2 regions of the Geodermatophilus sp. URMC 65 genome follow, and region 2 is predicted to be linked to the other one. Evidence: predicted binding sites of a transcription regulator. Region 2 holds the regulator's gene; the other holds the start of a gene.
The links. Region 2 encodes LexA, which represses DNA repair genes until DNA is damaged. Its sites were predicted from a motif close to TCGAACANNTGTTCGA; they were not measured.
Positions count from the first base shown of each region.

Region 1: ruvC (crossover junction endodeoxyribonuclease RuvC) is a predicted target of LexA. The motif match lies at 9,187-9,202, and genes of this name have one in related genera.

Region 1 covers NZ_CP199954.1:171,394-186,022, reverse strand. Annotated here, with positions in the region: gene thrS (threonine--tRNA ligase) at 1-1,418, shown strand, start outside; gene ACWIX7_RS00865 (HIT family protein) at 1,415-1,993, shown strand; gene pgsA (phosphatidylinositol phosphate synthase) at 1,995-2,657, shown strand; gene ACWIX7_RS00855 (phosphatidylinositol mannoside acyltransferase) at 2,654-3,682, shown strand; gene ACWIX7_RS00850 (glycosyltransferase family 4 protein) at 3,682-4,899, shown strand; gene ACWIX7_RS00845 (hypothetical protein) at 4,911-5,459, shown strand; gene pdxS (pyridoxal 5'-phosphate synthase lyase subunit PdxS) at 5,501-6,409, shown strand; gene ACWIX7_RS00835 (heparan-alpha-glucosaminide N-acetyltransferase domain-containing protein) at 6,491-7,612, shown strand; gene pdxT (pyridoxal 5'-phosphate synthase glutaminase subunit PdxT) at 7,638-8,288, shown strand; gene ACWIX7_RS00825 (YebC/PmpR family DNA-binding transcriptional regulator) at 8,285-9,034, shown strand; gene ruvC (crossover junction endodeoxyribonuclease RuvC) at 9,224-9,790, shown strand; gene ruvA (Holliday junction branch migration protein RuvA) at 9,852-10,493, shown strand; gene ruvB (Holliday junction branch migration DNA helicase RuvB) at 10,490-11,614, shown strand; gene yajC (preprotein translocase subunit YajC) at 11,770-12,105, shown strand; gene secD (protein translocase subunit SecD) at 12,120-13,847, shown strand; gene secF (protein translocase subunit SecF) at 13,844-14,629, shown strand, end outside.
Region 2 covers NZ_CP199954.1:4,005,645-4,020,273, reverse strand. Annotated here, with positions in the region: gene ACWIX7_RS19465 (vitamin B12-dependent ribonucleotide reductase) at 1-2,629, opposite strand, end outside; gene nrdR (transcriptional regulator NrdR) at 2,730-3,278, opposite strand; gene ACWIX7_RS19455 (hypothetical protein) at 3,727-4,365, opposite strand; gene ACWIX7_RS19450 (LysM peptidoglycan-binding domain-containing protein) at 4,490-5,161, opposite strand; gene lexA (transcriptional repressor LexA) at 5,459-6,250, shown strand; gene ACWIX7_RS19440 (hypothetical protein) at 6,369-7,349, opposite strand; gene ACWIX7_RS19435 (phosphatase PAP2 family protein) at 7,396-8,127, opposite strand; gene hflX (GTPase HflX) at 8,184-9,674, opposite strand; gene ACWIX7_RS19425 (hypothetical protein) at 9,826-10,053, shown strand; gene dapF (diaminopimelate epimerase) at 10,149-11,021, opposite strand; gene miaA (tRNA (adenosine(37)-N6)-dimethylallyltransferase MiaA) at 11,095-12,018, opposite strand; gene ACWIX7_RS19410 (hypothetical protein) at 12,015-12,704, opposite strand; gene ACWIX7_RS19405 (DUF349 domain-containing protein) at 12,745-14,265, shown strand; gene miaB (tRNA (N6-isopentenyl adenosine(37)-C2)-methylthiotransferase MiaB) at 14,391-14,629, opposite strand, start outside.

The DNA of each region.
Region 1 (14,629 bases), 1.9 Mb from region 2:
TGTGCCGCGGTCCGCACCTGCCGCGCACCTCCAACATCCCGGCCTTCTCCCTCACCCGGTCGGCGGCCGCCTACTGGCGGGGCAGCGAGAAGAACCCGCAGCTGCAGCGGGTCTACGGCACCGCGTGGGAGAGCAGGGAGGCGCACAAGGCCTACCTGGAGCAGCTCGCCGAGGCCGAGCGCCGCGACCACCGGCGCCTGGGCGTGGAGCTGGACCTGTTCAGCTTCCCCGACGAGATCGGCTCCGGCCTGGCCGTCTTCCACCCCAAGGGCGGCGTGGTCAAGCGGGAGATGGAGGACTACGTCCGCCGGCGGCACATCGAGGAGGGCTTCGACTACGTCGGCACCCCGCACATCACCAAGCGCGGGCTGTTCGAGACCTCCGGGCACCTGCCGTACTACGCCGACACCATGTTCCCGCCGATGGAGCTGGAGAACAGCGAGTACTACCTCAAGGCCATGAACTGCCCGATGCACAACCTGATCTTCAGGTCGCGCGGGCGGTCCTACCGCGAGCTGCCGCTGCGCTTCTTCGAGTTCGGCTCGGTCTACCGCTACGAGAAGTCCGGCGTCGTCCACGGCCTGACCCGGGTGCGCGGGCTGACCCAGGACGACTCGCACAGCTACGTGACCCCGGAGCAGGCGCCCGGCGAGATCCGGCACCTGCTGACCTTCGTGCTGGGCCTGCTGAGCGACTTCGGGCTGACCGACTACCACCTGGAGCTGTCCACCCGCGGGGACTCCGAGAAGTTCATCGGGTCGGACGAGGAGTGGGCGGTGGCCACCGCGGTGCTCGAGGAGGCGGCGCGCGAGACCGGCCTGGAGCTGGTGCCCGACCCCGGCGGCGCGGCGTTCTACGGCCCGAAGATCTCCGTGCAGGCGCGCGACGCCATCGGCCGGACCTGGCAGATGTCGACCATCCAGTACGACTTCAACCAGCCGGCCCGCTTCGGCCTGGAGTACACGACCGCCGACGGCTCCCGGCAGCAGCCGGTGATGATCCACTCGGCGAAGTTCGGCTCGATCGAGCGCTTCTTCGGCGTCCTCACCGAGCACTACGCCGGCGCCTTCCCCGCGTGGCTCGCGCCGGTGCAGGTGACCGGCATCCCGGTCACCGACGAGCAGGTGCCCTACCTGCGCGACGTCGCGCTGCAGCTGCGCGCCCGCGGCATCCGGGTGGAGATCGACGACTCCGACGACCGGATGCAGAAGAAGATCCGCACCGCCAGCAAGCAGAAGGTGCCCTTCGTGCTCATCGCCGGGGCGACCGACGCCGAGGCCGGCGCGGTCTCCTTCCGCTTCCGCGACGGCAGCCAGCACAACGGCGTCCCCGTCGAGAAGGCGGTCGCCGCGATCGCCGAGTGGGTCGACGGCCGGGCCAACACCGACCCCACCGCCGAGGCGCTGGTGGCCGGATGAGCACCGACTCGCAGGAGACCTCCCCGGTCGCCGTCCCCAGCGACGACGACGGTCCGACGGCGGTCTTCGAACACCTGTGGACGCCGTACCGGATGGCCTACATCCGCGGGGAGGGCAAGCCCACGGGCGCCCACGACTGCCCGTTCTGCCTCATCCCGCAGATGGACGACGAGGAGGGGCTGGTCGTCGCGCGCGGCGAGACCGTCTTCGCCGTCCTCAACCTGTACCCGTACAACGCCGGCCACCTGATGCTGGTGCCGTACCGGCACGTGCCCGACTACACCGACCTCACGCCCACCGAGGTCGCCGAGCTGGGCGAGTTCACCCAGACGGCCATGCGGGTGGTGCGCGCGGTGACCGGGGCGCACGGGTTCAACATCGGGATGAACCAGGGCTCGGTCGCCGGCGCCGGGATCGCCGACCACCTGCACCAGCACGCCGTGCCGCGCTGGGGCGGGGACACCAACTTCATGCCGGTCATCGGCCTGACCCGCGTGCTGCCGCAGGTGCTGCGCGAGACCCGGGCACTGCTCGCACGGCACTGGCCGGACGGCCGGCCCACCCCGGGGACCTGAGGTGCTCGGCGTCAACGCCCGCGCGGCGGTGGGCCGCTTCTGGGCACCGGTCGTGGCGCGGCTGGCCCGGGCCGGGGTCACCCCGGACACGGTCACGCTCGTCGGCACGCTCGGGGCGATCGCCGGCGCGGCCGGGCTGATCGCGACCGGGCACCTGTTCTGGGGCGCGTTCACCGTCACCGTCTTCGTCCTGCTCGACATGCTCGACGGCGCACTCGCGCGGGCCCGTGGCGGCGGCTCGGTGTTCGGCGCGGTGCTGGACTCCACCGGCGACCGCGCGGCCGACGCCGCGATCTTCGGCGCGCTGGTCTGGTGGTTCTCCGGGGCCGGCGACAACCGGCTCATCGTGCTGCTGGCGCTGCTGTGCCTGGTGCTCGGCGTGCTCACCTCCTACGTCAAGGCCCGCGCCGAGGGCATGGGGCTCCGCTGCGACGTCGGCGTCGTGGAGCGCACCGAGCGGCTGATCCTCGTGCTGGTCGGCACCGGCTTCCTGGGCCTGGGCATCCCGTACGCGCTGCACGTGGCCCTGTGGGTGCTGACCGTGGGCAGCGCCGTGACCGTGGGGCAGCGGTTCGCCGAGGTCCACCGCCAGGCCCGCGGCCGGGCGCTGCCGACCCCGCCGCCGTCCCCCTCGACCCCGCCGCCCTCGGGCCTGGTGCCGTGACCGACGCGCCCGGGACGGACGCCGCGACGGCCGGGTCGGCGGGGACGGGACCGAGGGGGACGGCGGCCGGGCTGCGGCTGGTCCCCGGCCGGCCGGGGCTGCGCGCCCGGGTCGCGGCGCAGCTGACCGACCTCGGCTACGCCGCCGGCTGGGGCGCGGTCCGGGCCCTGCCCGAGCCGGTGGCCCGCGGCGCCTTCGACGCCGCCGGCCGCTGGACCGCCGCGCGAGAGGGTCGCGGGGTGCGCCAGCTGCGCGCCAACCTGCGCGTCGCGACCGGCGGCCGGCTCGACGAGGACGCGCTGGACGAGCTGACCGCGCGGGGGGTGCGCTCCTACGCCCGCTACTGGCAGGAGGCGTTCCGGCTGCCGCGGCTGTCCCGGGAGCGGATCGTGGCCGACACCGTGAGCTCCGGCGTCGAGCACATGGAGCGGGCCCGGGCCGACGGCCGCGGCGTGGTGTTCGCGCTGCCGCACAGCGGCAACTGGGACGCCGCCGGCGTGTGGCTGGTGGACTTCCTGGGCGGGCCCTTCATGACGGTGGCCGAGCGGCTGCGGCCGGAGTCGCTCTACCGGCGGTTCCTGGAGTTCCGCGAGACGCTGGGCATGCGGGTGGTGCCGCTCACCGGGGGGCCGCGGCCGAGCTCGGCGGTGCTGCGCGAGTGGCTGGACGGTGGCGGCTGGGTCTGCCTGCTGGTCGACCGCGACCTGGGCGCCGGCGGCGTGCCGGTGGAGTTCTTCGGCCGCCGGGCGACCATGCCCGGGGGGCCGGCGCTGCTGGCGGCCCAGACCGGCGCCGCGCTGCACCCCGCGATCTGCCGGTTCACCCTCCGCGGCTGGGCCTTCGACGTCCGGCCCGAGGTGCCGGTCGGCGGGCCCGGACGGCTCCGCGACCGGGTGCCCGCCGCGATGCAGGGCGTGGCCGACGCGTTCACCGCCGGCCTCGCCGAGCGCCCCGAGGACTGGCACGTGCTCGGCCGGATCTGGGACGACGTCCCGCCCGACCCGCCTCGGACGGAGCGCGCCTGATGCGCATCGGGCTGGTCTGCCCCTACCAGTGGGACGTCCCCGGCGGGGTGCAGTACCACGTGCGCGACCTCGCCGAGACGCTGCGCGGGATGGGACACCACGTCGAGGTGCTCGCCCCGGCCGAGCGCGAGGAGTCGCTGCCCGACGAGTACGCGACGTGGGCCGGGCGCGCCGTGCCCGTCCCGTACAACGGCTCGATGGCCAGCGTCCAGTTCGGCCCGGTCAGCGCCACCCGGGTGCGCCGCTGGCTGCGCGAGGGGCACTTCGACGTCGTCCACGTGCACGACCCCGCGTCGCCGTCGCTGGGCCTGTCGGTGTGCATGATGGCCGAGGGGCCGATCGTGGCCACCTTCCACGCCGCCACGACCCGGTCCAAGACCCTGGCCGCCCTCGGTCCGCTCGTCCGGCCCTGGCTGGAGAAGATCGCCGGGCGCATCGCGGTGTCGGACTTCGCCCGCCGGGTGCAGGTCGAGCACCTCGGCGGTGACGCGGTGATCATCCCCAACGGCGTGCACGTCGCGGCGTTCGCGGAGGGTCCCTCGCTGCCCGGCCACACCCGCGGCGTCGACGGGCCGACCATCGGCTTCCTCGGCCGCTACGACGAGCCGCGCAAGGGCCTGCCGGTGCTGCTGGAGGCGATGCGCACCGTCGTCCGCCGGCACCCCGGCGCGCAGCTGCTCATCGCCGGCCGCGGCGACCCCGACGCCGTCCGAGACACACTCGGCGAGGACCTCGCACCGCACGTCTCGCTGCTCGGCGAGCTCACCGAGGCGGAGAAGGGGGCGTTCCTGCGGTCGGTCGACGTGTACTGCGCGCCGAACCTGCTGGGGGAGTCCTTCGGCATCGTGCTCATCGAGGCCCTCGCCGCCGGGGCGCCGGTCGTCGCCAGCGACCTCGACGCCTTCGCCGCGGTGCTCGAGGACGGCGCCGCCGGTGTCCTGGTCCGCCGCGGCGACGCCCGCGACCTCGCCCGCGCCCTCTCCGACCTGCTGGCCGACCCCGGGCGCCGCGCGCGGCTGTCCGGGACCGGCCGCCGGGTGGCCGCCGGGTACGACTGGTCGGTGGTGGCCCGCCGGGTGCTCGCCGTCTACGAGACCGTCGTGCTGCCCGGCAGCGGCGCGGTCACCGCGACCGACGACGACCGGCTGGCCGACCTCGCCACCCTCTCGGGCAACGCACCGGCTCGGTCGGCCCTGCGTCGGTGGGTGCAGCGCTAGCCTGACCCGTCGTGACCCCCGACGTCTGGCTGCTGCTCGCCGCCGTCGTCGTCCTGCTGCTGGCCGCCTGGGTGGCGTGGACGCTCACCCGGCTGCGCCGGCTGGAGGCCCGGGTCGATCGGGCCTGGACGGCCCTGGACACCCAGCTGACGCGGCGCGCCGCCCTGGCCGCCGAGCTCGCCCGCGACCACGCGGGCGCGGTGGGGGAGGAGCGGGCCGCCCGGCTGGCGGCCTGCGTCCGCGAGGTCCGCGCGCCCCGGGCCGGCGACCGCGAGCTGGCGGAGAACGCCCTGGGCCGCGAGCTGCGCGAGCTGCCCGCCGACCTCCCCGGCGTGCCGACCGCGCTGCGGGCGGACCTCGACGGGACGGCGACCCGGCTCGGGCTGGCCCGGCGCTTCTACAACGACGCCGTCCGCGACACCGCCGCGCTGCGCACCCGCCGGCTGCCCAGCCTGCTGCGGCTGCACGCCTCCCGGCCGCTGCCGCGGTTCTTCGACATCGAGGACGACCTGCGCGAGGTCACCGGCAGCGCCGCCGGGGGCGGCCGCGCGCGCCCGTAGCATCGGGGGCCCCTCCCGACGTCCGAGACCGAGGCAGTCCCGTGGCAGAGCACAGCTCGACCGTCCCCGGCACGACCGGCACCGAGGCCGTCAAGCGCGGCATGGCCGAGCAGCTGAAGGGCGGCGTCATCATGGACGTCGTCACCCCCGAGCAGGCCCGGATCGCCGAGGACGCCGGCGCGGTCGCCGTCATGGCCCTCGAGCGGGTACCCGCCGACATCCGTGCCCAGGGCGGCATCGCGCGGATGAGCGACCCGGACATGGTCCAGAGCATCATCGGCGCGGTCTCCATCCCGGTCATGGCCAAGGCCCGCATCGGCCACTTCGTCGAGGCGCAGGTGCTGCAGAGCCTCGGGGTCGACTACATCGACGAGTCCGAGGTGCTCACCCCGGCCGACGAGGCGCACCACATCGCCAAGGGCGAGTTCACCGTGCCGTTCGTCTGCGGCGCCACCGACCTGGGTGAGGCGCTGCGGCGGGTCGCCGAGGGCGCGGCGATGATCCGCTCCAAGGGCGAGGCCGGCACCGGCAACGTGGTCGAGGCCGTGCGGCACGTGCGGGCCATCCGTGCGGGCATCCGGCGGCTGGGCGCCCTCGACGCGACCGAGCTGTTCGTCGCCGCCAAGGAGCTGCGCGCCCCGTACGACCTGGTCGCCGAGGTCGCCCGGCTGGGCAAGCTGCCGGTCGTGCTGTTCACCGCGGGTGGCATCGCCACCCCGGCCGACGCAGCGATGATGATGCAGCTGGGCGCCGAGGGCGTCTTCGTCGGCTCGGGCATCTTCAAGTCCGGCGACCCGGCGCAGCGGGCCGCGGCCATCGTGCAGGCGACCACCTTCCACGACGACCCCGACGTGATCGCCAAGGTCTCCCGCGGGCTCGGCGAGCCGATGGTGGGGATCGACGTCGCCACGCTGCCGGAGAGCGAGCGGTACGCCACCCGCGGCTGGTGAGCACGTGACCGAGCTCGCGAGGTCACGCAGGGGCGCAGCACGGCCCGGCATGTGACCGACGAGCGCCAGGGAGGAGGTCGCATGACGGCGCAGCGGGACGACGTCGAGGGCGCCCGCGCCCCCGCCGTCCCGGCGTGGGAGACCGCGTCGGGACGGCGGATCGGCGGCGTCGACGTCGCCCGCGGGCTCGCCGTCCTCGGCATGTTCGGCGCCCACCTGGGCGCCACGGGCGAGCTGGGCTGGGACCCGGGCACCTGGCGTGCGGTGGTCGACGGCCGGTCGTCGATCCTGTTCGCCACGCTGGCCGGCGTCTCCGTGGCGCTGCTCTCCGGCGGCCGGACGCCGGCCACCGGGCAGGAGCTCGCCCGGGCCCGCACGCGCGTCCTGGTCCGCGCCGCCTGGGTGTTCGCGATCGGCGGCGTCCTGGAGCTGCTCGACACCTTCGTGGCGATCATCCTGGGCGTCTACGCGGTGCTCTTCGTCCTCGCGCTGCCCTTCCTGCGCTGGCCGCCCGCGCGCCTGCTGCTCGCCGCCGGGGTCGTCGCCCTGGTCGCGCCGCCGCTCACCCTCGAGGTCGGGCAGTACGCCACCGAGCTGGACGGGGAGGGCGACGCCTTCACGTTCCTGCTGTTCACCGGCTACTACCCGGCGGCGGTCTGGCTGGCCTTCGTGCTGGTCGGGCTCGCGGTCGGCCGGTCGGACCTGGGGGCGGCCCGGGTGCGCGCGGGCCTGGTCGCCGGCGGGACCGGCGCCGCGGTGCTGGGCTACCTCGGCGGCTGGATGAGCACCCGGCAGCTCGCACCGGGGCAGGACCTGGACGGGATCGAGGCCGGGTTCGGCGCCTCCGGCTCGTGGGACCCGGCCTGGTTCGCCGGCGCCCAGCCGCACACGTCGACGCCGTTCGAGGTGGTCGGCTCCGGCGGGGTCGCGGTCGCCGTCATCGGGGTGTGCCTGGTGGTCGCCGACCTGCTGCCGCGGGTCACGTACCCGATGGCCTCGGTGGGTGCGCTGGCGCTGTCGGTCTACACCGCGCAGATCGTGGCCATCCGGCTGCTGGCGGCCGACTCCTCCGACGACTGGGGCCTGTGGGCGCGGTTCACCCTCACCGCCCTGGCGCTGGCGTCGGTGTGGCGGTGGCGCCTGGGCCGCGGCCCGTTGGAGCGGCTGCTGACCTGGAGCTCTCGGCGGGCGGCCGGGCCCTGAGCCGGGGTACGTAGCCTGGTGCCTCGTGTCGAGGAAGCCCGTCGTCGGTGTGCTGGCCCTGCAGGGAGACGTCCGGGAGCACCTCGCGACGCTGCCGGAGCTGGGTGCCGAGGCGGTGGCCGTCCGCCGTCCCGAGGAGCTGGCCGCGGTCGACGCGCTCGTCGTCCCCGGCGGGGAGTCGACGACGATGGCCACGCTGGCCGCGCGGTCCGGCCTGCTCGAACCGCTGCGCGCAGCGGTGGCCGGCGGGCTGCCGGTCTACGGTTCCTGCGCCGGGATGATCATGCTGGCCGACCGGCTGGTGGACGCCCCGCCCGACCAGGTCACCGTCGGCGGGCTGGACGTCACGGTGCGGCGCAACGCCTTCGGCCGGCAGGTCGACTCCTTCGAGTCGCAGGTGGAGGTCGAGGGCGTGCCCGGCGGACCGGTGCACGCGGTCTTCATCCGGGCGCCGTGGGTCGAGGAGGCGGGGGAGGGCGTGCAGGTCCTCGGCCGGATCGTCGGGGGAGCCGCCGACGGTAGGATCGTCGCGGTCCGCCAGGGGAACCTGGTGGCCACCAGCTTCCACCCCGAACTCACCGGGGACCGCCGGGTGCACGCGCTGTTCGTCGACATCGTCCGCCGCCACCTGGCCGAGAGGGCCGGCGTCGGCGCCGGGAACGAGGAGGACTCATGAGCGGCCACTCCAAGTGGGCGACGACGAAGCACAAGAAGGCCGGCATCGACGCCAAGCGTGGCAAGCTCTTCGCCAAGCTGATCAAGAACATCGAGGTCGCGGCGCGCACCGGCGGCGGTGACCCGGCGGGCAACCCGACGCTGTTCGACGCCATCCAGAAGGCGAAGAAGAGCTCGGTGCCGAACGACAACATCGACCGCGCGGTGAAGCGCGGTGCCGGTCTCGAGGCCGGTGGCGTCGACTACCAGACGATCACCTACGAGGGCTACGCCGCCGGCGGTGTCGCCGTCCTCGTCGAGTGCCTGACCGACAACAAGAACCGGTCGGCCATGGAGGTCCGCACGGCGATGACCCGCAACGGCGGGTCGATGGCCGACCCCGGCTCGGTCTCCTACCTGTTCTCCCGCAAGGGCGTCGTGGTGGTGCCGAGGTCGGACGCCGTCGACGAGGACACCGTGCTCATGGCCGTGCTGGACGCCGGGGCCGAGGAGGTGCGCGACCAGGGCGACACCTTCGAGGTCGTGTGCGAGCCGACCGACCTGGTGGCGGTGCGCACCGCCCTGCAGGACGCCGGCATCGACTACGACTCCGCCGACGTCGGCTTCGTGCCCAGCGTCTCGGTCGAGCTCGACGAGGAGGCCGCGGGCAAGGTCTTCCGGCTCATCGACGCGCTGGAGGACTGCGACGACGTGCAGAACGTCTTCGCCAACTACGACGTCTCCGACGAGGTGCTCGAGAGGATCTAGGCGCCCCTGCCCCCCCACCATGGGAGGACCCCGTCCTCCGCACCCTCCGCGAGGTCAGGGTGGTGCCTGGACGGGGCCGGCGGTGGGGCCCTGCCGGGGGCCGACCGGGCGTGTCGGGGGCCGTCCCCGTCGGTGGGACGGGTTAGCGTGGGTCGAACACCAGTTCGGCTGACGTCAGGAGGCGGCTCCATGCGGGTGCTCGGCATCGACCCGGGCCTCACCCGGTGCGGGTGGGGGGTGGTCGACGGGCGTCCCGGCGCGCGGCCGACGGCCGTCGGCGTGGGGGTCGTGCGCACCGCCGCGGAGCTCGACCTGGAACTGCGGCTGCTGGAGCTGCACACCGCCGTCACCGCGCTGCTGCGGGAGCACCGGCCCGACGTCGTGGCGATCGAGCGGGTCTTCACCCAGAACAACAAGGGCACCGCCACGGGGACGGCGCAGGCCGCGGGCGTGGCCGCGCTGGCCGCCGCGCAGGCCGACCGGCCGGTCGCCTGGCACACGCCCAGCGAGGTCAAGGCCGCCATCTCCGGCAGCGGCCGCGCGGACAAGGAGCAGGTCACGCTGATGGTCACCCGGGTGCTGGGGCTGGCGTCCCCGCCCAAGCCGGCCGACGCCGCCGACGCGCTGGCCCTGGCCGTCTGCCACGCCTGGCGCGGCCCGGCGCAGCAGCGGCTGGAGGTCGCCGCCCTGGCCGGCGGGATCGGCGCGCCGGTGGTGCAGCGGACGCTGCCGCGCTGGCAGGGGGTGTCCCGGTGATCACACCGCTGCCCGGCGTGCCCCACCGTGGCCGCGTGCCGATGCCGACGGGAGCGCGACGGTGATCGCGAGTGTGAACGGCCGGGTGGCCGCCGTGTCGCCGGACGGTGCGGTGGTCGAGGTGGGCGGCATCGGCCTGGCGGTGCAGTGCACCCCGGGCACCATCGCCCGGCTGCAGGTGGGCGAGAGCGCCCGGCTGGCGACCAGCCTGGTGGTCCGGGAGGACTCGCTCACCCTCTACGGCTTCGCTGACGACGACGAGCGCCAGCTGTTCGAGCTGCTGCAGACGGCCAACGGCGTGGGCCCGCGGCTGGCCCAGGCCGTGCTCGCCATCCACCCGCCGCGCGAGGTGCGCCGGGCGGTGTCGATGGCCGACGTCAAGGCGCTCATGCAGGTGCCGGGCATCGGCAAGAAGGGCGCCGAGCGGCTGATCCTCGAGCTGCGCGACCGGCTGGGGACGACCTCGGTCGACACCCAGCTGGACGGCGCGGCCGCGCCCGCGGGCCTGCCCGCCGTCACCCCGGTCGCCCCGTGGCGTGACCAGCTGACCGCGGCCCTGGTCGGGCTGGGCTGGAGCAGCAAGGAGGCCGACGCGGCGATCGTCCAGCTCGCCCCGCTGGCCGACGAGCAGGTCACCGCGACCGGCTCGGTGGAGGTCGCCGTCCTGCTGCGCCAGGCGCTGCGGCTGCTGGGCCGGACATGAGCGGCCCGTTCGACCGCGGGCTGTCCGCGGAACCGGCGGAGGGCCTGGCCCGCGACTTCTCGGTGTCGGGGGGAGCCGGCGACGAGGAGCGGGTCGTCGAGTCGGCGCTGCGCCCGCACTCGCTGGCCGACTTTATCGGCCAGCCCAAGGTGGCCCGCCAGCTGGAGCTGGTCCTCGAGGGCGCCAAGCGGCGCGGCCGTCCGCCGGACCACGTGCTGCTCTCCGGCCCGCCCGGGCTGGGCAAGACCAGCCTGGCGCTGATCATCGGTTCCGAGCTGGGGACGTCGGTGAAGATCACCAGCGGCCCGGCCATCGAGCGCTCCGGCGACCTGGCCGCGATGCTGTCCAACCTCGCGCCGGGCGACGTGCTCTTCATCGACGAGATCCACCGGATCGCCCGTCCGGCCGAGGAGCTCCTCTACATGGCGATGGAGGACTTCCGGGTCGACGTCGTCGTCGGCAAGGGGCCGGGGGCGACCGCCATCCCGCTGGAGATCAACCCGTTCACGCTGGTCGGTGCGACCACGCGCGCCGGCCTGCTCACCGGGCCGCTGCGCGACCGCTTCGGCTTCGTCGGCCAGATGGAGTTCTACGAGCCGGCCGAGCTCGAGCGGGTGCTGGCCCGCAGCGCCGCGCTGCTGGGTGTCGAGCTCACCGCGGACGGCTCGGCCGAGATCGCCGGCCGGTCCCGGGGCACGCCCCGCATCGCCAACCGGCTGCTGCGCCGGGTGCGCGACTACGCCGAGGTGCGCGCCGACGGCCGGGTCACCCGCGCGGTCGCCGAGGCGGCGCTGGCCCTCTACGACGTCGACCACCTGGGCCTGGACCGGCTCGACCGTGCGGTCCTGGAGGCGCTGGTCATGCGCTTCGGCGGCGGGCCTGTGGGCGTCGCCACGCTGGCGGTGGCCGTGGGTGAGGAGCCGCACACCGTGGAGGAGGTCTGCGAGCCGTTCCTGGTCCGCGCCGGGCTGCTCGCCCGCACGCCCCGCGGCCGGGTGGCCACCGAGGCGGCCTGGCAGCACCTCGGCCAGCCCGTGCCGCGCGGCGGCGTCCCCCTCGGTCGGGTCACAGCCGACCCACAGGCCCCGGGGTCGTCGTCAGAGACCCTCTTCGACGCCTAGACTGCGGAGCGCTGGCGCGCAACTCGTCCGGCGCCGCCGCGCGCGTCCCGCACGGTCGCCCGGATGCCCCGCGCCGCAGCCGACGCACCCGAGCGGTCCCGTCCCGGGCCGCACCCACCGCGGCCGGTACGCCGCGGTAGAGAGGCACATCTGTCGTGGAGTTGTTCCCGCTCGTCATCCTCGTGCTGGCCTTCGTGCTGCTCATCGTCGTCCCGGCGCGGCAGCGCAAGAAGGTCCAGGAGCAGCAGCGGGTGCTGCAGGAGTCGCTGACCCCGGGCACGCCGGTCATGACGACGGCCGGCCTGCACGGCACCGTCGCAGCCCTCGGTGAGGGCACCGTCGACCTGGAGATCGCCCCCGGCGTGGTCGTCACCTTCGCCCGGCAGGCGGTCCTCGAGGTGCGCAAGCCCGCCGTGGCCGGTCCGGCTGCCGACGGCACGGTGTTCCCCGGGGACGACGCGGACGGCGGCCCGGCCGACCGCACCCGCTGACCCGGAGCCGCCCCGTGGCCCAACGCACCCTGCCCGCGCGCCGGTACTTCGGCGCCTTCCTGCTCGTCGTCGCCGTCCTCTACGGCCTCGTCTTCCTCACGGGCGACACCCGCACGCCGCAGCTCGGCCTCGACCTGCGGGGCGGGACGACGGTGACCCTCGCCGCGGCCACGCCCGACGGTCGGGCCCCGGACCCCACGGAGCTCGAGCTGGCCCGCCAGATCATCGAGCAGCGGGTGAACGGCCTCGGCGTCGCGGAGGCCGAGGTGGTGACCGAGGGCGACTCGAACATCGTCATCTCCGTCCCGGGGGACGACGGCGAGCAGGCGCGCGAGCTGGGCCAGACCGCGCAGTTGCGCTTCCGCCCGGTCATCCAGGGCCCGGAGCCGGCCGCCCCGCCCGCCGAGGAGACCCCGGCCGCCGGAGAGTCCGCGGCACCCAGCGACTCTGCGACACCCAGCGACCCCGCCGCACCCACCGACCCCGCCGCGCCCACCGACTCCGCCGCGCCCACGGACCCGGCCGCGCCCGCCGACTCCGCCGCACCGAGCGAGCCGGCCACCCCGACCACCCCCGCCGCGCCCTCCGACGACGCCGTCGCCGACCCCTCGCTGCCCGAGCCCGGCGCCCCGCCGGTGACGCAGGAGCAGGCCGCCGCCGAGTACGCCACGCTGACCTGCGACCCTGAGGACACCACCCCCGAGGTGGACCTGCCGGAGAGCTTCGTCGCCGCGTGCACCGAGGACGGGTCGGCCAAGTACCTGCTCGGCCCGGCGATCATCGAGGGCACCCAGGTCTCCGACGCCAGCGCCGGCACCCAGCAGGCCACCGGCGAGTGGGTCGTGCTGCTGGACTTCGACCGCGACGCCGAGGCCACGTGGGCGGCCTACACCGCGGCCAACGTCGGCTCCAACGTCGCCTTCACCCTCGACGGCCGGGTGATCTCCGCCCCGACCATCCAGGGGGCGATCACCAGCAACCCGACCACGATCACCGGGTCGTTCGACCAGGAGAGCGCCGAGGAGCTGGCCAACCAGCTGCGCTACGGCGCGCTGCCGCTGACCTTCACCCAGGCGACCGCCCAGTCGATCTCCACCGAGCTGGGCGCCGAGCAGCTGGAGGCCGGCCTGATCGCGGGCGCCATCGGCATCGCCCTGGTCTTCGTCTACGCGCTGCTCTACTACCGGCTGCTCGGCCTGGTGATGATCGCCAGCCTCGTGCTGTCGGCGGTGGTCGTCTACGCCGTCCTGGTGGTCCTGGGCCGGCAGATCGGCTTCACGCTCAGCCTGGCCGGCATCGCCGGGTTCATCGTGTCGCTGGGCATCACCGCGGACTCGTTCGTCGTCTACTTCGAACGGCTCAAGGACGAGATCCGCGAGGGCCGCACGCTGCGCTCGGCGGTCCCGCGGGCCTGGGTCCGCGCCCGGCGCACGATCCTCTCGGCCGACGCGGTCAGCTTCCTCGCCGCGGCGATCCTCTACGTGCTGGCGATCGGCGACGTGAAGGGCTTCGCGTTCACCCTGGGCATGTCGACGGTGCTCGACCTGGTCGTCGTCTTCCTCTTCACCCACCCGCTGATGGCGGTGCTGGCCCGCTACCGCGCGTTCGGGAGCAGCCGGTTCTCCGGCCTGGGCGGCAGCCTCGACCGCCCGCGCGCGGCTCCGGGACGTCGTCCCGCCGCCGAGCGCGAGCTCGTCGCCGTCGGCACCGGCCGCACCGCGCAGGACAGGAGCGACGCATGACCGGCCGCGACCCCCGACCGGACGCCGACGAGCTGCCGGTGGGCACCGACGCCGACGAGGCGGCGGCCGCCGGCAGCGCGACCGCCGACGCCGCCGCGGCCGCGGACGAGACCGCGCTGGACGAGGCCGGCCTGCCCCGCGAGGGCGGGACCGGCCGGCGTCCGCGGCGCCGCGACTCCCTGTCGCACCGGCTCTACAACGGCGAGGCCGGTCTGGACGTCGTGGGCCGCAGCCGGCTGATCTACCGGATCACCGCGGTGGTGGTGCTGCTGTGCATCGCCGCCATGGTCGTCCGGGGCTTCAACTTCGGCATCGACTTCGCCGGCGGCAACAGCTTCCGGCTGCCGGGCTCCACCGAGCAGCTCGCCGAGGTGCAGGACGCCGCCGAGGACGCCGGTGCCGAGGTGGCCTCCGCGCAGGTGGTCGGCGGCAACACGCTGCTGCTGCGCACCGGCGCGCTGGACAACGACACCGAGCGCGCGGTCGTGGACGCCGTCGCCGCGGCGGCCGGCGTGCAGCCGAACCAGGTCAGCCCCGAGGCGGTCAGCGCCGAGTGGGGGCAGGACATCACCAACCAGGCGCTCGTCGCGCTGGCCGTGTTCCTGGTGGCCGTCATCGCCTTCCTGGCGCTGCGGTTCCAGCCGAAGATGGCGGTCGGCGCGATCGCGGCCCTGCTGCACGACATCGTGGTCACCGCCGGCGTCTACGCGCTGATCGGCTTCGAGGTCACCCCCTCGACGGTGATCGGCTTCCTCACCATCCTGGGCTTCTCGCTCTACGAC
Region 2 (14,629 bases):
CCGCGGGGGTCGACGCGGAGACGCCGTAGCCGGAGACCTGGGCGGCGCGCTCCTCGGCGCTGAAGATGCCGAGGTTGGCCCGCTTCTCCACCGGCAGGTGGTCCAGCGCCAGGCGACGGAAGATGTAGTCCATCACCGACTGGGCGATCCGGATGTCCGGGTCGTCGGTCATGCCGGCCGGCTCGAACCGCATGTTGGTGAACTTCTGGATGTAGGTCTCCAGCGGCACACCGTGCTGCAGCGCGATCGACAGCGAAATCGAGAAGGCGTCCATGACGCCGGCGAGGGTCGACCCCTGCTTGCCGAGCTTGAGGAACACCTCGCCGAGGCTGCCGTCCTCGTACATCCCGGCGGTCATGTAGCCCTCGGCGCCGGCGACGCTGAACGACGTCGTCATGCTCTGCCGCTTCTTCGGCAGCCGGCGGCGCACCGGCTGCGACGTCGCGGCAACCGGCGCGGCCTCGACCTTGGTGTCGGCCTTCTTGGCCCCCTTCTTGGAGGAGTGGGCATCGGACAGCGGCTGGCCGACCTTGCAGTTGTCGCGGTAGATCGCCAGTGCCTTGAGGCCGAGCTTCCAGCCCTGGAAGTAGATGTTCTCGACGTCCTCGACGGTCGCCGTCTCCGGCATGTTGACCGTCTTGCTGATGGCGCCGGAGATGAACGGCTGCACGGCGGCCATCATCCGGACGTGGCCCATCGGGGAGATGGCCCGCTCGCCCATCGCGCAGTCGAAGACCTCGTAGTGCTCCGGGCGCAGGCTCGGGGCGTCGACGACGTGCCCGTGCTCGGCGATGTACTCGACGATCGCCTCGATCTGCTCATCCTGGTAGCCCAGGCTGCGCAGCGCCCGCGGGACCGTCTGGTTGACGATCTGCATGGAGCCGCCGCCGACCAGCTTCTTGTACTTGACCAGCGAGAAGTCCGGCTCGATGCCGGTCGTGTCGCAGTCCATCATGAAGCCGATCGTGCCGGTGGGGGCCAGCACCGAGGCCTGCGCGTTGCGCCAGCCGAAGTCGGTGCCGATCTCCAGGCACGCCTGCCACTCGCCGGTCGCGGCCTTGAGCACGTCGGCGTCGTCGGCGCCGACCGGGCGGATGGCGTCGTTGGCCGCGGCGTGCTTGCGCATGACCCGGGCGTGGGCGTCGGCGTTGCGGGCGAAGCCCTCGTAGGCGCCGACGATGCCGGCCAGCTCCGCCGAGCGCCGGTAGGCGGTGCCGGTCATCAGCGAGGTGATCGCCGCGGCCAGGGTCTGGCCACCGCGCGAGTCGTACGCGTGGCCGGTGGCCATGAGCAGCGCGCCGAGGTTGGCGTAGCCGATGCCCAGCTGCCGGTAGGCGCGGGTGGTCTCACCGATCGGCTCGGTCGGGAAGTCGGCGAAGCAGATCGAGATGTCCATCGCGGTGATGACCAGCTCGACGGCCTTCACGAAGTTCCGGGTGTCGAACGTGCCGTCGTCCTTGAGGAACTTCATGAGGTTCAGCGACGCCAGGTTGCACGAGCTGTTGTCCAGGCTCATGTACTCCGAGCAGGGGTTGGACGCGTTGATCCGCCCGGTCTCGGGGTTGGTGTGCCAGTCGTTGATCGTGTCGTCGTACTGGATGCCCGGGTCGGCGCACTCCCAGGCGGCCTGGGTGACCTTGCGGAACAGCTCCTTGGCGTCGACGGTCTCGATCAGCGAGCCGTCGAGGCGGGCGCGCAGCCCGAAGTCCGTGCCGTCCTCGACCGCGCGCATGAACTCGTCGGAGACCCGGACGGAGTTGTTGGCGTTCTGGTACTGGACGCTGGTGATGTCCCTGCCGCCGAGGTCCATGTCGTACCCGGCGTCGCGCAGCGCGCGGATCTTGTCCTCCTCGCGCGCCTTGGTCTCGATGAACTCCTCGATGTCGGGGTGGTCGATGTCGAGGACGACCATCTTGGCCGCGCGGCGGGTGGCCCCACCGGACTTGATGGTGCCGGCGGAGGCATCGGCGCCACGCATGAAGCTGACCGGACCCGAGGCGGTGCCGCCCGAGGAGAGCAGCTCCTTGGAGGAGCGGATGCGGGAGAGGTTCAGGCCGGCGCCCGAGCCGCCCTTGAAGATCAGCCCCTCCTCCCGGTACCAGTTGAGGATCGAGTCCATCGTGTCGTCGACGGCGAGGATGAAGCAGGCGCTGACCTGCTGGGGCGCGCTCGTGCCGACGTTGAACCACACGGGGCTGTTGAAGCTGAAGTACTGGTGCAGCAGCATCCAGGTCAGCTCGTGCTCGAAGATCTCGGCGTCGCCCTCGCTGGCGAAGTAGCCGTGCTCACGGCCGGCCTGGCCGTAGGTCAGCACCACGCGGTCGATGAGCTGGCGCAGGCTGGTCTCGCGCTGCGGGGTGCCGACGGCGCCGCGGAAGTACTTCGTGGTGACGATGTTGGTGGCGTTGATGCTCCACTCGGCGGGGAACTCCACGCCGCGCTGCTCGAAGTTGATCGAGCCGTCCCGCCAGTTGGTCATGACGACGTCACGACGCTCCCAGGTCACCTCGTCGTACGGGTGCACCCCGGCGGTGGTGAAGACACGCTTGACCTTCAGGCCCTTCCCCCTGGTCGGCGCCTTGGCGGCGCGACGCGTACGGCCCGACAAGCGATCCTCGGTCTCGGTCACGGAGCTCTCCCTGTGTTGTGGGCGTTTCGGCGGCTGGGGAAGAGAGCCGCCCTCTTACTAGCGGGTGCTGCTGACAGTTCTGCTCAGACGGCGGTGGTCGTCATCGACCGGGTCCGCCGTCAGGGGCGGCCTGACCGCGCCCCCCACCCCGCCGGCGCGCCGGCGGGTCCTGCATGCCAGGCAGCGGCGGGGTGCCGGCGGCGATGTGCCGGGCCCGCAGCTCGGTGATCTCCTTCTCGAAGTCCTCGAGCGAGGTGAAGGCGCGGTAGACGCTTGCGAAGCGCAGATACGCGACCTCGTCCAGCTCTCGCAGCGGTCGGAGGATGGCCAGCCCCACCTCGTGGCTGGGGACCTCCGCCGCACCGGTGGCCCGGATGGCGTCCTCGACCTGCTGGGCGAGCTGCTGCAGCTGGTCCTCGTCGACCGGCCGTCCCTGGCAGGCCCGGCGGACGCCGGCCACCACCTTGCTGCGGTTGAACGGCTCGCTCACGCCGCTGCGCTTGACGACGGCGAGGACGGCCTCCTCCACCGTGGTGAACCGCCGACCGCACGCGGGACACGAGCGGCGGCGACGGGTGGTCGCCCCCTCGTCGGCCTCGCGCGAGTCGATGACGCGGCTGTCGGGGTTGTGGCAGAAGGGACAGCGCACGGCCGATCCCCTCCCCTCGCGACGCGCTCCGGCGCGGGTCCGCCCGGGCGTCGCGGCGACCGCGGGAGCGGCCGGAGCGACGGGCCCGGGAGACCGGCTGTGGACCTCCCTGGGGACATCCGGTGGACGTCGTGGGGAGTGCCTGAGGACGGCCTGTGGACGGACTTACATCGGTGCAACTACTAGATGTAGGGGAACCCTAGGTCCGGCTCCACTAGATCTGCAAGCCGAACGCCAGGCGCGTCGTCCGCCGAGATGACTTCGTGACCACCCGCGCACACTCGTCACACGCGCCCCGGGAACACGCCGGGGAACCTGCCGCAGCGGACGCGGGACGCGCCGGTCGGGCGCGACAGGACGACCGGGCCGGTCGGCGCAGGGGCGTCGCGCGCCGGGCGCGGGGACGCCGATCCGGACGCCTCGTGCGGGGTGTGAGGGGAGTCCCGTCTCAGGCGTGGAGGGCCTCGCCGGGCCGCCCGAGGCGGGGACGGGGGGCGCGGTCGCCGAGCCGCAGGGGGCGGGTCAGGCAGTCGGCCTCGATCGCGCGGGGCATGAGCACCGTGGCGTCACCCAGCTCCGGGCCCGACGCCTCCTCCGGCTGCTCCGCAGCGTCCGCCGCCCGGTGACGTCCGACCCGGTGCCGGCCGGCGGCCGCGCCCGCGGGGACGGCGGGCTGCTCGGCGGTCACGTCGCCGCCGTGGCGGCGGCGACGGCGACCGGTGGCCGGAGCCGACACGGGGAGGACGCCCGCCACCCGCTGCTCACGGGCGGCGGCCTCGCTCAGCGACAGCAGCGGGGCGGCCGCGGCGCCGGGCAGCAGCTCCTCGCCGAGACCCGAGAAGGGGTCGAGCCCGCTGTCCGGCACCAGCACCGGCCGGCTCTCCGGCAGGCGCACCTCGGGCAGGTCGATCCAGGTCTCCCGGTCGGCGCCGGCCACGGTCACCCGCACCCACACCTGGCACGCGCCCTGACCGTCGTGCCGCCACCCCAGCAGCGAACCCGGCCACCAAGCGCCCTCGACGAACACCTCGCAGCGCTGCGACTGCTGCGTGAAGACGGCGGCCCGGTTGTCTGAGATCGCTGACACGGAGCTGACCGTAAACGGGCTGTCAGCCACAGAGTGCCAGCGACTCGGCACGACGGGTTGACGAACCTGGCCGCCACCTCTTGTCGCTCCTCGACCGCCCCCCTGCCGCGGGCGACCGCGCGACTCAGGGCAGCTCGAGGACCTGGCCGGGGACGAGGGCCGAACCCTCGAGGCCGTTGAGCTCCTCGATGGCGTCGACCACCGTGCGCACGTCCTGGTCGGCACCGGCCGCCTCCCCGGCGATCGACCACACCGTGTCGCCGGGCTCCACCACCACGCTCCGCTCGCCGGCCAGCTGCAGTCCACCGTCGCCCGCACCCCCGACGAGCGAGCCGAGCGCGACGGCGCCGACGAAGGCCAGGGCGAGCACCAGCCGGCGCCCTCTGCAGGTCAGGCGCAGCCGTGGGACGGCAGCCCCCTCCGGGGTGGCGCACCCCCCGCGCACCGCTCGGGACGGCACCGCGCGCGACGCGGTCGGCCGGCCAGCCGAGGACGCCGGCTCCCGGCGACCGGGGGCCCGGCCGGCGCCCCGGGCCGAGGGAGCCGGGTCCGCGGTGCGCGGCTCCGGGCCCACCGGGCGGTCGGGCACCGGCCGCAGGTGGCCGGCGACACGGGGACCGGTCCCGGTCGGACCCGACGCAGCAGGCGTCCGCGGGGCGTGCCCGGACGCAGCCGCCGTCCGGGCGGGGCGCCCGGACTCGGCCGCACGCCCGTCGTCCACCGACCCGAGCAACGGACGCCACGGGACCTGGACCGTCGCGTCGAACTCCAGCACAGCCTGCCGCACGCTCGTCATGACCACTCCTCCTCCGACGCCCCGCTCGCTCGAACGCACGTTCGATCGAACGCCTGTGCGATGTCTACCGCATCCCGCCGACGAGGTCGACCCGACACCGCACGTCGGCTTCGAACACACGTTTGAAGTCCCGGCTCCGAGGCGCTACCGTCCGGAGCAGCACCCGTCCGCCGTCGCCGCGAGGGCGCCGGCGGGTCGGGGCCGGCGGCGGCCCCACGCAGTGGAGCCGGCCCGGTCCGGCTCCCGGGCGGGCGCAGGACGACAGGGCCGTGGCGACACGGCCGGCGAGGAGGAGACGTGGCGGGCACGAGCGGGACGTCGGGCGGCGGTGTCCGGGGCGGAGGCGGCTCGTCGCGGCGCGCGTCCGGGAGCCGGACCGCCGCACCGGAGGGCGCCGGGACGGCGTCGGTGCGCACCTTCCCCGACCGGGGCGAGAGCGGCGACGGGCTCACCCAGCGGCAGCGGCGGGTCCTCGAGGTGATCCGCGACTCGATCGAGCGGCGCGGCTACCCGCCCTCGGTGCGCGAGATCGGCGAGGCGGTGGGGCTGTCCTCGGCCTCCTCGGTGGCCCACCAGCTCAGCGTGCTGCAGAAGAAGGGCTGGCTGCGCCGCGACCCCAACCGCCCGCGCGCGCTCGACGTCCGCCTCCCCGGCGACACCCCCGGCGCGCCCGCGCCCGCGGTGGTGGCCCCCGCCGGCGCCGAGGAGACCCCTGCCCCCACCTACGTCCCGCTCGTCGGCCGGATCGCCGCCGGTGGCCCCGTGCTGGCCGAGCAGGCGGTCGAGGACGTCTTCCCGCTCCCCCGCGAGCTGGTCGGCGAGGGCACGCTGTTCATGCTCAAGGTCACCGGTGACTCGATGGTCGAGGCGGCCATCTGCGACGGCGACTGGGTCGTCGTGCGCCAGCAGCCGACCGCGGAGAACGGCGAGATCGTCGCCGCCATGATCGACGGCGAGGCGACGGTGAAGACCTACAAGCGGCGCGACGGGCACGTGTGGCTGCTGCCGCACAACCCCGCGTACGAGCCCATCCCGGGGGACGACGCCACCGTGCTCGGCCGCGTCGTCACGGTGCTCCGCCGGGTCTGAGCCGGTCCCGCCGGCGCGGTCACGGCCGCGCCGGCGGCCGGGTGCACCGCCGGCCTGTCGGCCGCGCCGTACGCAGGCCCCGGCCGGAGCACCGTAATGTGGAACGAGGGCCGAGACCTCAGTCGCGCCGGCGCACCAGCTTGCCCCCGAGCCAGACGAGCACGCCGGCCACGACGGCGGCAGCGACCGCCGCCGCGACCGGGGGCGGTCCGTCGTCGCCGGACAGCAGGCCGGAGACCATGCCGTCCGCGGCCGCCGCTGACGACGAGGGTGCCGCCTCGGCCGGCAACGGCACCACGGTGACGTCGCTGACCAGCCCCTCCCCGGCGACGACGAGCGCCGCGGAGTCCCCGGTGAAGCTGATCGCCTCGCCCTGGGGCGCCTCGGGCAGGGCGACCCGGCGGGGCTCCCCCGCCAACGCACCGGCCACGTCCGAGCCGGTCAGCGGCCAGACGTAGGCGTCGGTGTAGGTGCGCAGCGCGATCCAGCGCTCGTCGGGCGAGACCGCACCGCCGGTGACCATCAGCTGACCGGCGCGGCCGACCGGGCCGCCCGGCGTCCCGGTGAGCACGAACTCCACCCGGCCGACCTCGGTGAGGCCGACCGTGCCGTCCTCCACGAGCGCCGAGACCGGCCGGTACACCTCGCTGGCGCCCAGCACCTCCTTGGTCACCAGGTACGGCGTCCCGTCGGGGGCGAGCAGCAGCGCCTCGACGTCCCGCGGGCCGTCGGGGTACGCCAGCCGGTAGACCGAGCTGCTGCCGTCGGCGTGCAGGGCCAGCAGCGCGACCGTCGTCCGGGTGCCGGTGTTGTCGCCGGTGTCGGCGAGCCAGACGGTCCCGTCGACCGCCGGCGCCATGTCCTCGGGGTCGAAGGGGTCCACCGCCGCGGAGCGCACGGTGACCACCGCGCAGGTCCCGTCCAGCACGTAGACGTCGAGGGAGTCGCCGCCGTCGTTGTGCACCAGCATCCGGTCGCCCACCTCGACCAGCCCGGAGACCTCCGGCAGCCGGGGGTCGGTGAGCTGGCAGCGCGTCGCGGGTGCGGGCTGGTCGACCGGTGCGGCGGACGCGGGCAGGGCGGGCCCGAGGCCGAGCATCAGCGCGAGGCCGGTCCCGGCCGCCAGACGCCGCCCCCTGGCTCCGCTACGCGGACGACCGGCCAGCTCGGGCACCGACCCAGCGTGACACCAGGACCGCGTCGAGCAGGTGAACCACGCCCAACAGCAGGATGCCGACGGCCGCTCCGACCACGGCGTCGGTGACCCAGTGGAAGTCGAGGGACACCATGGCCACACCGGTGGCCACCGGGCCGGCGATGCTGAGCACCCGGGCGGTCCGCTGCACCCACGCCGCGAGTCGGTACTGCACCACCTGCCAGCGGGCGACCCCCCACATGAGCACGGCGTTGGCGACGTGCCCGGAGGGGTAGGAGGCGCCGTCCCGGTGGAAGAACGACCCGGGGTAGGCCGGGGCCGTCCGGCCCGTTCCGTACTTGAACGAGTAGACGACGACGGTGAGCAGCACCAGCGCCAGCAGCACCCGCACCAGCGGGAGGACGGTGCGGAACCGCCACCCGAGGTAGCCGACCAACCCGGCCAGGACGATCAGGATGAAGCCGCGCCCGCCGAGCTGCGTCACCGCCCACACCGGCCAGTAGGCGGCCGAGTCCTTCAGGTCCCAAGCGCTGACCACCTCCGAGACCCGCAGGTCCATCCGCTCGAGCACGCCGCGGCCGAGCAGGTCGACGGTGACCACGACGGCGACCACCAGGGCGGCTCCCAGGAGCCACCGCGACGGGCGGCCGGCCGGGACCTCAGCGTCCGAGGCGTCCGGCGGGGAGGTCCCCGGACGCCGCCGCACCGCGCCGCTGGTCACGCCGGTCACGGTACCGGGCCGTGACCTGACCGTGACCTCGCTCGCCGGGGGGCGGGTCAGGCGACCGGCGCCGCGAACCCCTCGAGGGCGGCGGCCAGGCCGCCGTCGACCCGGGCGCTGAGCCGCGTGCCCCCGGCCTCGTGGGTCTCCTTCAGCACCTCGCCGTCCCGGTGCACCCGGGCCACCAGGTCGCCGCGGTCGTAGGGCACCAGCACGTCGACCTCGACGTCGGGGTGCGGCAGCCGGGCGGCCACGACCTCGCGCAGCCGCTCGAGGCCGGCGCCCGTGCGGGCCGACACCCACACCGCACCCGGCAGGGCCCGGCGCAGGGTGAGGACGTCCTCCTCGCTCATCGCGTCCACCTTGTTGACGACGATGAGCTCCGGGACCGACGCGGCCTCGATCTCGCCCAGGACCACGCGCACCGCCTCGATCTGCCCCAGCGGGTCGGGATCGGAGCCGTCGACGACGTGCAGCAGCAGGTCGGCGGCGGCCACCTCCTCCAGCGTCGACCGGAACGCGTCGACCAGCTGGTGCGGCAGGTGCCGCACGAAGCCGACGGTGTCGGTGAGCGTGTACTCGCGGCCGTCCGGGGACTGCGCGCGGCGCACCGTCGGGTCCAGGGTCGCGAACAGCGCGTTCTCGACCAGCACGCCGGCGCCGGTCAGCCGGTTGAGCAGGCTGGACTTGCCGGCGTTGGTGTACCCGGCGATCGCCACGCTCGGGACGGCGTTGCGCCCGCGCGACGAGCGCTGGGTCGCCCGTGCGGTCGCCATGCCGGCGATCTCCCGGCGCAGCTTGCTCACCCGCGCGCGGATCCGCCGCCGGTCGGTCTCGATCTTGGTCTCACCGGGGCCGCGGGTGCCGATGCCGCCACCGCCGGCGACACGACCACCGGCCTGCCGGGACAGCGACTCACCCCAGCCGCGCAGCCGCGGCAGCATGTACTGCATCTGCGCCAGCTCGACCTGCGCCTTGCCCTCCCGGCTGGAGGCGTGCTGGGCGAAGATGTCGAGGATCAGCGCGGTCCGGTCGACGACCTTGACCTTGAGGATCCTCTCCAGCGCGTTGAGCTGGCCCGGGGTCAGCTCGCCGTCGCAGATCACGGTGTCGGCGCCGGCGGCCGCGACGATGTCGCGGATCTCGGCGGCCTTGCCGGACCCGACGTAGGTGCCGGCGTCGGGCTTGTCGCGCCGCTGGCTCACCGCCTCCAGGACCTGCGAGCCCGCGGTCTCGGCCAGCGCGGCCAGCTCGGCCAGCGAGCGGTCGGCGTCGGCCTGGGTGCCCTCGGTCCAGACCCCGACCAGCACGACGCGCTCGAGGCGCAGCTGGCGGTACTCGACCTCGGTGACGTCGGCGAGCTCGGTGGACAGGCCGGCGACGCGGCGCAGCGCACCGCGCGCCTCGAGCGCGTAGGAGCCGGTCGTGTCCTCCGGCTCGTCTCGTCCCCCGTCGGGACGGGGCGGCTCCTCGGTGCGTGCCGGCGCGGCCCGCAGGGCCCGCTCCTCGGCCTCGGCGAGCACGGCGCGGTTCTGTGCTGTCGTCATCGTCTCCAGCGTCGCAGACCCCAGCACCTGGGGCATCTGAGTTGTCATCGACTCTTCCAACACCGCGGGCGCGGCGGACCATCCCGGCACGCGTGGCCGGGTCGCGACCGGGTAGGGCCGGACGACGACCGACACTCCGAGGAGGCCAGAGATGAGCGAGACGGGAAGCAGCGCGGCCGGCGCGGACGAGGAGCTCGACGACCCGGGCCGGGACCCCAAGGGCCTCAACCCGCCGCGCAACCCGCTGTCCGGCGGCCTGGGCAGCACGACCGGCGGACCGGACCAGGACAGCGGCCGCGGTGAGCCGGAGGGCAGCCCCGGCATCGCCGGCCAGTCGATGGTGCCGGAGTCCCCGGAGGAGACCGAGAACACCCGGTAGAAAGAGGGCCCTCCTGCACCCCACCACTCGCAGGCTCGCGGCGGGACCCTGCAGGAGGGCCGTTCCAGCACGTCACCGGTGGCCGTTCCCGGGAGTCACCTGGCCCGGAGCCACTCCGGCGTGAGCTCGCCGGCCGCCACCACGACCGCGGGACCGGACAGCACCGTCGTCCGCTCGTCGACGGTCACGCCGAGCCGGCCGCCGGGGACGTCGACGGTCACCGTGCCGGTCGCCGCGCCGGCGGCCTCCAGGGCCGTCCAGGCCGCGGCGCAGGCGCCCGTACCGCACGAGCGGGTCTCCCCCACCCCGCGCTCGGACACCCGCAGCCGCACGTGCCGGCCGGCCTCGACGACGTTGACGAACTCGACGTTCACGCCGTCGGGGAACAGCTGGGCGTCGACCGTCGGCGCCGTCGTGAGGTCGAGGGTGTCGACGTCGACGTCGGTGAGGCAGGCCAGGTGCGGGTTGCCCATCGAGACCGCGCGGCCGGGGAACGTCGTGCTCCCGAGCTCGGCGGTGCCGGCGCCGAACGGCCGGGCCGGCCCCATGTCCACCCAGTAGCCGCCGTCGGCCGCGGCCCCCACCCGGCGCGGGCCGCCGCGGGTGCCGACCCAGATGCCGTCGGCGCAGGCGCCCCGCCCGACCAGGCCCTCGGTGACGAGCACGTGCAGGAACAGCCGGACGCCGTTGCCGCACATCTCGGCGGTGGAGCCGTCGGCGTTGCGGTGGTCCATGAACCACTCGCACTGCCCCAGCGCCTCGCCGAGCACGGCCGGGGCGTCGGGCACGTGCACGCTGCGGACGACGCGCAGCACGCCGTCCCCGCCGAGACCGGCGCGGCGCTCGCACAACCGCCGGACCATCGCCGCGTCCAGCCGGTCCTCCGGCCAGCCGGTGCCGTCGGGGTCGGGCAGGACGACGAAGTCGTTCTCCGTGCCGTGGCCGATCAGCACCCGGTGCGCACTCACGGGCCCTCCTCGCTGGCGCTCGTCGGCCACGTCCGTGGCCCAGCTGTACCCCTGCGTGAGCTCGCGGGCTCGCTCACCGGTCCAGGGTACGAGCGGTGATCACCCCGAGGGCGGCCTCCACCAGGTCGGGCCGGGCGGCGTCGAGCCAGGTGGTCGCGGGGTCCCGACGGAACCACGAGCGCTGGCGGCGCACGAAGCGGCGGGTGGTCGACACCGTGCGCTCGCGTGCCTCCTCGGGGGTGAGGGCGCCGTCGAGCTGGGCCAGCACCTGGGCGTAGCCCAGCGCCCGGGACGCAGTCGGCCCCTCGCGCAGCCCGTCGGCGGCCAACGCCTCCACCTCCGCGACGAAGCCGGCCGCCCACATCCGGTCGACCCGCAGCGCGATCCGCTCGTCGAGCTCGGGCGGCTCACGGTCCAGCCCGACGACGACCGCCGGGTAGTGCGGCCGCGGCTCGGGCAGCGTCGCGCGGAACGGCCCGCCGGTGATCTCCACGACCTCGAGCGCCCGCACGATCCGCCGTCCGTTGCTCGGCAGCACCGCCGCGGCGGCGGCCGGGTCCAGCCCGGCCAGCCGGGCGTGCAGCGCGGCCGGGCCGACCTCGGCGAGCTCGGCCTCGAGCCGGGTGCGGACGGCGGGGTCGGTACCGGGGAAGTCCAGCTCGTCGAGGACGGCGCGCACGTAGAGCCCGGAGCCGCCGACCAGCAGCGGCACCACCCCGGCCGCGCGCAGCCGGTCCACCTCGGCGCGGGCCAGCCGCCGGTACTCGGCCACCGACGCCGCCTGCCGCACGTGCCAGAGGTCGAGCAGGTGGTGCGGCACGCCGTCGCGCTCGGCGGCGTCGGGCTTGGCGGTGCCGATGTCCATGCCGCGGTAGAGCTGCATCGAGTCGGCGTTGACCACCTCGCCGCCCAGCCGGTGCGCCAGCGCGACCCCGAGGGCGGTCTTGCCGGTGGCGGTGGGACCCACCAGCGCGACCACCGGCGGGAGAGCGGTCACCGCACGCTCCAGTCGGCCACCAGGTAGCCGACGCCGAAGGGCGCCTCGTGCGCGTGCAGCCGGCCGCGCACCGCGCGGCCGGCCAGCGCGGCGCCGACCGCCCGCCAGGCGGGCACGCCGGCGGCGAGCAGCCGAGCGCCCTCCGCGGGGTCGAGTCCCGCCAGGGCGCCCGGGTCCCCGGCGGCCAGCGCGGCGGCCACTGCGTCGTCGAACGGCTGCGCCGCCGGGTCGAGGTGGCCGGGCGCCCTGAGCGAGCGCCGCGCCGAGCCGTCCCCCACCGCCAGGACGGCGACCGGCCGGGGCAGGTCCCCGAGGGTTCCGGCGAGGTCGCCGGGACCGACGCCGAGGCGGGGGCCGGCGTACCCGGCCTCGTGCAGCAGCCAGGCGCCGATCGTGTGCGCCAGCGGGGTGCGGCGACCGCCGGGGCGCACCCGGCCGGCGAAGGGGACGTCGAGGTCGACGCCGTAGCCGCGCAGGTCCCCGCCGTCGCCGTCGCCGAAGTGCCCGCAGCCGTCGTTGCCGCCGACGACCACGACGACCTGCGGGCGAGTGGCCAGCGCCGCGTCCACCGCGGCCGCGCAGGCCGCCCGCAGGACGGCGGTGTCCGCCGCGGCCCGCCCGGCCACGGCCGGCACCAGCAGCGGCGGGCACGGGCAGAAGGCGACGGCGGCCGGGACTGAGCTCACCGCAGCAGTGTCCCGGATTCGGCGTGGGACACTCCGACACGTGTCGAGCACGGAGAACGCCGGAAACCCCTCGCAGCAGCTGCCCCAGCCCGGGACGGCCGGATCCGAGGCGGTCGCCCCCGAGGCGGGGACGGCGGCGGCGCCCACCCCTGGCGACGCCGCTCTCGCCGACCCGACCGCGGGGGCCGCCGAGCAGGCCGCACCGGAGGGTGCAGTACCGGAGACCGACGCACCGGAGTCCCCCGCACCGGAGTCCGCCGCACCGGAGGCCCACGCGCCGGAGACCGCCGCCCCGGAGGCCCACGCAGCACAGCCCGTCCCCCATCCGCCCGCGGACGCCGCCGCCGCGTCCGACCCCGCTCAGTGGGGCCGCGTGGACGAGGACGGGACGGTCTACGTCCGCACCGCCGAGGGCGAGCGCGCCGTCGGCTCGTGGCAGGCCGGCGACCCGGCGGCGGGGCTGGCCCACTACGCCCGCCGCTACGACGACCTCGCGACGGAGGTGTCGCTGCTCGAGGCGCGGCTGCGGGCGCACACCGGCAACCCCGGCGAGATCAAGGCCAAGGCGCAAGCGCTGGCCGAGTCGATCCCCACCGCCGCCGCCGTCGGCAACCTGGACGGGCTGGCCGCCCGCGCCCGCGCCATGGTCGGGACCGCCGACTCCGCGGCCGCCGAGTCCCGGGCCGAGAAGGCCGCCGCCCGGGCCGCGCAGGTCGCCCGCAAGGAGGCGCTGGCCGCCGAGGCCGAGCAGATCGCCGCGGAGTCCACCTCGTGGAAGGCCGCCGGCGACCGGCTCAAGGCCATCGTCGAGGAGTGGAAGACCATCCGCGGCATCGACCGCAAGACCGACGAGGCGCTGTGGAGCCGGTTCGCCGCCGCCCGTGACGCCTTCGGTCGCCGCCGGGGCGCGCACTTCGCCGCCCTCGACGCCCAGCGCGGCGAGGCCCGGGCGGCCAAGCAGGAGCTGATCGCCGAGGCGCAGCGGCTCTCGACGTCCACCGAGTGGGGCCCCACGAGTGCCGCGATGCGCAATCTGATGGACCGCTGGAAGGCCGTCCCGCGCACCGGCCGCGACGGCGACGACGACCTGTGGAAGCAGTTCCGCGCCGCGCAGGACGTCTTCTTCACCGCCCGCGCCGAGTCGGACAAGGCCCGCAACGCCGAGCAGGTGGCCAACCAGCAGGCCAAGGAGGAGATCCTCGCCGAGGCCGAGAAGCTCGACCCGTCCACCGACCTGCGCCACGCGCAGAACGTGCTGCGCAAGCTGCAGGAGCGCTACGACGCCATCGGCCACGTGCCGCGCGGCGCGATGCGCCAGCTGGAGGACCGCATGCAGGCCGTCGAGCAGCGCATCCGGGGCGCCGTCGACTCCTCCCGACCGCGGGTGGCGCCGGAGAACCCGATGGTCACCTCGATGCGGCAGGCCGTCACCAAGGCCGAGGAGCAGCTGGCCAAGGCCGAGGCCGCCGGCGACGCGCGGCGCATCGAGGAGGCGAGGGCCAACCTCGTCACCCGCCGGGAGTGGCTGGCCGAGGCGGAGAAGTCGGCCTCCCGCCGCTGAGCAGGTGTACGAGGGGCGCTGTCCGGCCGGACAGCGCCCCTCGTGCACCTCGCCCCTTCCCGGGGTCGGCCCCGTCCAGAAGCTCGCCGCGACCCTGCGAACGGTGAGGAGCAGCCGGTCGTCTCTCAGCAGCCCCCGGCCGGGGCCAGCGGAGCCGGGACGCCGACCTGGGGCATCCCGAGCAGCACGCCGGGGGTGGTCGGGCGGGTGCCGGCCGCGTGCGCGTCGCCGGCGCGAGTGCGCCGGTGCGACAGCAGCGGACCGTCGGCGACCAGGTGGTGCGGCGCCGCCTGGGTCACGACGGTCTCGACGACGTCACCGGGGCGCACGTCCCCGCCAGCACCGCCGTCCGTCGCCGTGAAGT